DNA from 2 places in the Streptomyces sp. NPDC046862 genome. Region 1 is predicted to be linked to the other one. Evidence: riboswitches for the same ligand, from Rfam matches in the RefSeq annotation. Region 1 holds a riboswitch; the other holds the start of a gene.

Region 1 (3,397 bases):
CGCGCGCAAGGCCCGTACGACCTGCGCGCTCAGCCGCTCGGCGTCGGGCACGGTGGCGCTGCCCAGGCCCACGAAGACCGGGGGAGGACCGTCGTCCAGGAAGTCCCGCAACTCCGGCGGAAGTTGACTGTCCCGGTCGTACGGCCACCAGTAGCCGACGACGTCCAGCCCGGACCGCCAGTCGCGGGGCCGGGACACGACCAGCGGGCTGAAACCGTGGAACACGGGCCAGCTCCGCCGCTCATGTGCCTTGCGGACGGCCGCGAGCCCGGCCCGGGGCAGACCGAGCCGGACCCGCAGATCCCGTACCGTCTCCGCGAAGACCCGCTCCACGGCCAGGGTCACGCCGTGCCCGGCCGCCCGGTTGAGCACCGGGCCCCAGGAACGGGTGCCGGTCATCGGTGGCGCGAACTCCCTGGTGGGGTTGAGCGGTTGCAGGTTCACGCCCATGCTCGGCAGTGACAGCCCCTCGGCGACGGTGTGCCCGAGCGGTGCGAGGGCTCCGGTCAGCAGCAGGACGTCACTGGCACGGGCGGCGGCCACGACGTCGCCGACCATCTGCCCGGCGAACCTCCGGCCCATCTCCGCCAAACGGATCAGCTTTCCGGCGCCGGTCCCGCTGCTGTGCAGACCGCGCCCGCGATCCGACTCCAACTCGGCCCGCGGATCAATGGGCAGGGAGTGGAACCGGACCCCCGATCCCTCCACCAGAGGCTCGAAACGCCCGTGCGTCACCAGGGTGACGTCGTGTCCGGCCCGCACCAGTCCGTGTCCCAGACCGGTGAACGGGGCCACGTCGCCCCGTGAACCGGCCGTCATGATCGCTATCCGCACGCGGGTCAGTATGGCGGCGTACGTGTGGCGGTGCCGGGCGCGGGGGGCAGCACGTCCGAAAGAGCCTCCTGGGTTTCCGAAAGGACACGCCGAGGGATCGGGAACCGCCGGCATCGGCCCCCGCGCTCCGCGCCCGTCAGAGGCCCAGTTGCCGTTCGGCCCCGGTGACGGTCTGCTCCAGCAGCGTCGCGATCGTCATCGGGCCGACACCGCCTGGCACCGGCGTGATCAGCCCCGCCCGAGCGGCGGCGGAGTCGAAGTGGACGTCGCCGACGTTGCCCGCGTTGTACCCGGCGTCGACCACGACGGCCCCCGGCTTGACGTCCCCGCCGCGGATCAGCTCGGGCCGTCCCACGGCCGCCACCACGACGTCGGCCTCCCGCAGATGCGACGGCAGGTCCTTCGTCCGTGAGTGGCAGTACGTCACCGTGGCGTCCCGGCCGAGCAGCAGCATCCCGACCGGCTTGCCGAGAATCGCGCTGCGCCCCACGACGACGGCCCGCCGCCCCGCCAGGTCCACGTCGTACGCGTCGAGCAGCCGCATGATGCCGCCGGGCGTGCAGGACACGAACCCCGGCAGCCCGAAACTCATCGCGGCGTACGAGCTGAGGGTGACCCCGTCGACGTCCTTCTCCGGCGCGATGGCCTCGAACGCGGCCCGCTCGTCGATGTGCGGTCCCACCGGGTGCTGGAGCAGGATGCCGTGCACCGCCGGGTTGGCGGAGAGCGCCGTCAGGGTGCCGACGAGTTCGGCTGTCGTGGTCGTGGCGGGCAGCGGGACGTGCCGTGACTCGATGCCCGCCTTCCGGCAGCGGTTGCGCTTCATCCGGACGTAGGTGACGGAGGCGGGATCCTCGCCGACGAGCACCGTCGCGAGACACGGTGCCGTGCCGGTGCGTCGCGTGACCTCGGCGGCACGACGTGCCGTCTGCTCCGCGATCCGCCGCGCGAGACCGGTTCCGTCCATGAGCCGTGCCTGGTGGGCCTGGGACATGCGCTCCTCCTGAGCGTCGTCGTGACAAGCGCCCAGGCGCGCGGCAGGAGACCCGTTCGTCGAGCCGCTCCCCGGTGGTACTCCACCTCAGCGCCAGTCACGGCCCGCCGACCACCGTAGCCGAGGAGAGGGCAGAACCGGGCGGTGCGTGCGTCGTATGATCATCGGCCGGGCGGCGCAGGGGGAGTGGGGCGGGTGGAGAACGTACGCACGGAGGTCCTTCGAGGACTGGCCGTCAATCCGAGTGCGCCGAGCGACGTGCTGCTCCGTCTCCTGGAGCCGGGTGCGGAGGCGTCGTGGCTCTGGCTGTGCCTGCGGACCGGCGGACTGCCGGACGACGTCGCCGACGCGATCCTCGCCCACCCCGACTACCGGGTACGCGAGATCCTCACCGAGAGTTGGACCGCGGACCCGGCCCAGCGCGCCCGACTGGTCGACGACCCGGAGGTCAAGGTACGCCGGGCTCTGGCCATGGGGTCGGAGCCCTTCCGCGGAAAGGCCGAGCCGCTCCCGGACGCGGCGTACGAGCGGCTGCTGAGCGATCCGGACAGCCGCGTCCGTGCCTGGACGGCGCGGTCGCGCAGCATCCCGCTTCGCGTCCTCGCCGGGTACGCGGACCACGCCGACGCCGAGGTCCGCGCGGCCGTCACCCGCGCCTGGGACGAACTGCCGCCGCCCACCCGGCAGGCGCTCCTCGCCGACCCCGCCGCCGAGGTGCGCACGGCCGCGGCCCTGCGCGTCTGCCACCAGGACGCCGCACGCACCGACGAACTGCTGGGTGAGCTCGACGGCTGGGAACGCGAACTGGTTCTGCGGCGGTGTCTGCTGACGCGAACCACCGCCGAGCGGCTGGTGAGCAGCGAGGACGACGGCGAACGTGGCGCCGTTGCCCTCAACCCGTCGCTCCCGGCCGACCTGGTGGACCGCCTGGCCCGTGACCCCGAGCACGAGGTCCGCCGCGCCGTGTCCGTACGGCCCGAACTGACCGAGGAACAGCGGGCCGCGATCGACTACCGGGTCGAGCCGCAAGAGCGGCTGACCCCCCTCGACTGGGTGCGCGCGCTGCCCGACGACCACGAAGCGCTCCGCCGCTGCGCGACCTCCGCGCACATCTGGCTGCGCCGCAGCGCCGCCGTGCACCCGCGGCTGCCCTCGGACCTGGTTACCCGGCTCGCCGCAGATGACGACTTCGCCGTCCGCCTCCTGACCTGTGAGTTCCAGCCGTCCGCTCCGGCGGAGGCGGTACTGGGCGTGTTCCTGGAGTGGAAGGGGATCACGCGCGGCGAACTGCTCGGCAAGCCGCAGTTCCCCAGGCGGGGCCTGGCGCGGTACGCCGACCACGACGACCCCGCCCTCCGTGTGCTCGCGGTCCACGACCCCGACGCGGCACCGGAGTTGATCGAACGCCTCAGCCGCGACCAGTCCGGCGTGTTGCGGAGCGCTGCCGCGAGCGACCCCCGGCTCTCACCCGAGCGGATCGAGGAACTGCTCACGGATCCCGGCGCCGCCCGGAGCGCGGCCGCCAATCCGGTGCTGCCGGTCGAGGTGATGCACCGGTGGCTGGACACG
Region 2 (3,397 bases), on a different contig from region 1:
AGGGTGGCACCGTGGGTGTCCTTCACCAGGACGCCCCGGTCCATCAGCCTCTCGGAGACCTCACGGCCGGTGCCGTACTCCGGGGCGACGTCGACCCCCGCCCACAGCCCGCGTCCCCGCACCTCGGTCAGCTGTCCCGTGTCCGCCAACCGGCCGAGCTCCTGGTGCAGATGCTCGCCCAGCCGGGCCGCCCGCCGCTGGAACTCGCCCGACCGCAGCATCGCGATCACCTCCAGCGCCACCGCACAGGCCAGTGGGTTCCCGCCGAACGTCGACCCGTGCTCACCGGGCCGGAACACCCCGAGCACCGCCCGCGACGACACCACCGCCGACACGGGCACGATCCCGCCGCCGAGCGCCTTCCCCAGCACGTACACGTCCGGTACGACGCCCTCGTGCTCGCAGGCGAAGGTCCGCCCGGTCCGGCCGAGCCCCGACTGGATCTCGTCGGCGACGAACAGCACGTTCCGCTCCCGCGTCACCTCCCGTACGTCCGCCAGATAGCCGGGCGGCGGCACCCGCACCCCCGCCTCGCCCTGGACGGGCTCCAGCAGCACGGCGACCGTGTCCTCGGTGACCGCGGCGCGCAGCGCGGCCGAGTCCCCGTACGGCACGACGTCGAAGCCCGGTGTGTACGGGCCGAAGTCCGCGCGGGCCTCAGGATCGGTGGAGAAGCCGACGACCGTCGTCGTACGGCCGTGGAAGTTGCCGTCCGCGACCACGATCCTCGCCCGCCCGTCGGGCACGCCCTTGACCCGGTACCCCCACTTCCGGGCCGTCTTCACGGCGGTCTCCACCGCCTCCACGCCCGTGTTCATCGGCAGCACCATCTCCATGCCGCACAGCTGGGCGAGCCGCTCGCAGAACTCCGCGAACCGGTCGTGGTGGAACGCCCTCGACGTCAGCGTCACCCGCTCCAGCTGGGCCCGCGCCGCCTGAACCAGTCGCCGGTTGCCGTGGCCGAAGTTCAGCGCCGAGTACCCCGCCAGCAGGTCCAGGTACCGGCGCCCCTCCACGTCCGTCATCCACGCCCCGTCCGCCGACGCCACCACCACCGGCAACGGGTGGTAGGTGTGCGCGCTGTGCGCCTCGGCCGCGGCGATCAACCGCTCCGTGGCGCTCTCCGAGGCAGCCACGGCGCCTCCCTTCGCTCCCCTTCCTGCCCCTTCCTATCGTCGCTCCCCGCGACGCTCGCATGATGGACGCGCGAACCCGCTGATCCGGAGCGCCCGGTAGGGTGAGCGGCGGGCCGTGACTGGCGCGCTGGACCCTTACGCAGGGTCCGAGGATGGGACCGACCATCGGGAAGCGGCCCGAGAACCGAGTGCCGTGCGCCTGGGCCGTACCGTGAACGCCGAACGCCACGTCCGGAGGTCCTCAATGTCCGACAACTCTGCGCCTCTCTCCACCGAGTCCACCGCCTTCCGCAGCGCCCTCGACGTCATCAGGGCCGTGGAGCCCCGCGTCGCCGACGCCATCGGGCAGGAGGTCGCCGACCAGCGCGAGATGCTCAAGCTGATCGCCTCCGAGAACTACGCCTCCCCGGCCACCCTCCTGGCCATGGGCAACTGGTTCAGCGACAAGTACGCCGAGGGCACCATCGGCCGCCGCTTCTACGCCGGCTGCCGCAACGTCGACACCGTCGAGGGCCTCGCCGCCGAGCACGCCCGCGAGCTCTTCGGCGCCCGCCACGCCTACGTCCAGCCGCACTCCGGCATCGACGCCAACCTCGTCGCCTTCTGGGCCGTCCTCGCCGACCGCGTCGAGGCCCCCTTCCTGGAGAAGACCGGCGCCCGCCAGGTCAACGACCTCTCCGAGGCCGACTGGGCCGAGCTGCGCCAGGCCTTCGGCAACCAGCGCATGCTCGGCATGTCCCTGGACGCCGGCGGCCACCTCACCCACGGCTTCCGCCCGAACATCTCCGGCAAGATGTTCGACCAGCGCTCCTACGGCACCGACCCGGCCACGGGTCTGATCGACTACGAGGCCCTGCGCGCCAGCGCCCGTGAGTTCAAGCCGCTGATCATCGTCGCCGGCTACTCGGCGTACCCCCGTCTGGTGAACTTCCGGATCATGCGCGAGATCGCCGACGAGGTCGGCGCCACGCTGATGGTGGACATGGCGCACTTCGCCGGCCTGGTCGCGGGCAAGGTCCTCACGGGCGACTTCGACCCGGTCCCGCACGCCCAGATCGTCACCACGACCACCCACAAGTCGCTGCGCGGCCCGCGCGGCGGCATGGTCCTGTGCGACGACTCCCTCAAGGACCAGGTCGACCGCGGCTGCCCGATGGTCCTCGGCGGCCCGCTCCCGCACGTCATGGCCGCGAAGGCCGTCGCCCTGGCCGAGGCACGGCAGCCCGCCTTCCAGGACTACGCCCAGCGCATCGTCGACAACGCCCGCGCCCTCGCCGAGGGCCTGACGCGCCGCGGCGCCACCCTGGTCACCGGCGGCACCGACAACCACCTCAACCTGATCGACGTCGCCACGTCCTACGGCCTCACCGGCCGCCAGGCCGAGTCCGCGCTGCTCGACTCGGGCATCGTCACCAACCGCAACGCCATCCCCGCCGACCCGAACGGCGCCTGGTACACCTCCGGCATCCGCATCGGCACCCCCGCGCTGACCACCCGTGGCCTGGGCACCGCCGAGATGGACGAGGTCGCCGGTCTCATCGACCGCGTCCTGACCACCACGGAGCCCGGCACCACCAAGTCGGGCGCCCCCTCCAAGGCCCAGCACATCCTCGACGCCAAGGTCGCGGACGAGATCTCCCACCGCGCCACCGACCTCGTGGCCGGCTTCCCGCTCTACCCGGAGATCGACCTCGGCTGAGGCAAGCCCGAGCGGCCCCCTCGGCTCCTGGCGTGACTCCCGCGGCGGTCCCGGCTCCGGCCGGGGCCGCCGCGCGGCGTGTCGGAGGCGCGCCTCAGGAGGTGGCGGTGCGGTGTGTTCCTCGTCTCACGGCGGTGAGCCCGTACCAGCTCGCACCGGCCTGATCGAGGAGTATCCGTCCCCGCCTGTGGCACATCTGTTTCAGACCAGTTCCGGAGCGGGCCCCCACACCTGAGAGAATGGTGAGCATGGCCTCTGATCGACCCCGGGTCCTCTCCGGAATCCAGCCCACCGCAGGCTCGTTCCACCTCGGCAACTACCTCGGTGCCGTGCGCCAGTGGGTGGCCCTGCAGGAGTCCCACGACGCGTTCTACATGGTCGTCGACCTGCACGCCATCACCATTCCGCAGGACCCGGCGGAGCTGCGCGCCAACACCCGGCTCGCCGCCGCCCAGCTGCTCGCCGCGGGGCTCGACCCCGAGCGGTGCACCCTCTTCGTCCAGAGCCACGTCCCCGAGCACGCGCAGCTCGCCTGGATCATGAACTGCCTCACCGGCTTCGG

The links. A riboswitch is a leader RNA that binds a small molecule or an ion and turns the genes downstream of it on or off. The one in region 1 is predicted to bind ZMP and ZTP.
Region 2: linked by a shared signal. The riboswitch ahead of AB0959_RS22080 (glycine hydroxymethyltransferase) and the one ahead of AB0959_RS45350 (bifunctional 5,10-methylenetetrahydrofolate dehydrogenase/5,10-methenyltetrahydrofolate cyclohydrolase) in region 1 are both predicted to bind ZMP and ZTP.

Annotation. Positions count from the first base shown of each region.
Region 1 covers NZ_JBEYXP010000065.1:18,629-22,025, forward strand. Annotated here, with positions in the region: gene AB0959_RS45345 (glycosyltransferase) at 1-819, opposite strand, end outside; gene AB0959_RS45350 (bifunctional 5,10-methylenetetrahydrofolate dehydrogenase/5,10-methenyltetrahydrofolate cyclohydrolase) at 971-1,828, opposite strand; ZMP/ZTP riboswitch at 1,852-1,939, opposite strand; gene AB0959_RS45355 (hypothetical protein) at 2,024-3,397, shown strand, end outside.
Region 2 covers NZ_JBEYXP010000019.1:59,910-63,306, reverse strand. Annotated here, with positions in the region: gene rocD (ornithine--oxo-acid transaminase) at 1-1,136, opposite strand, end outside; ZMP/ZTP riboswitch at 1,242-1,348, shown strand; gene AB0959_RS22080 (glycine hydroxymethyltransferase) at 1,381-2,835, shown strand; gene trpS (tryptophan--tRNA ligase) at 3,084-3,397, shown strand, end outside.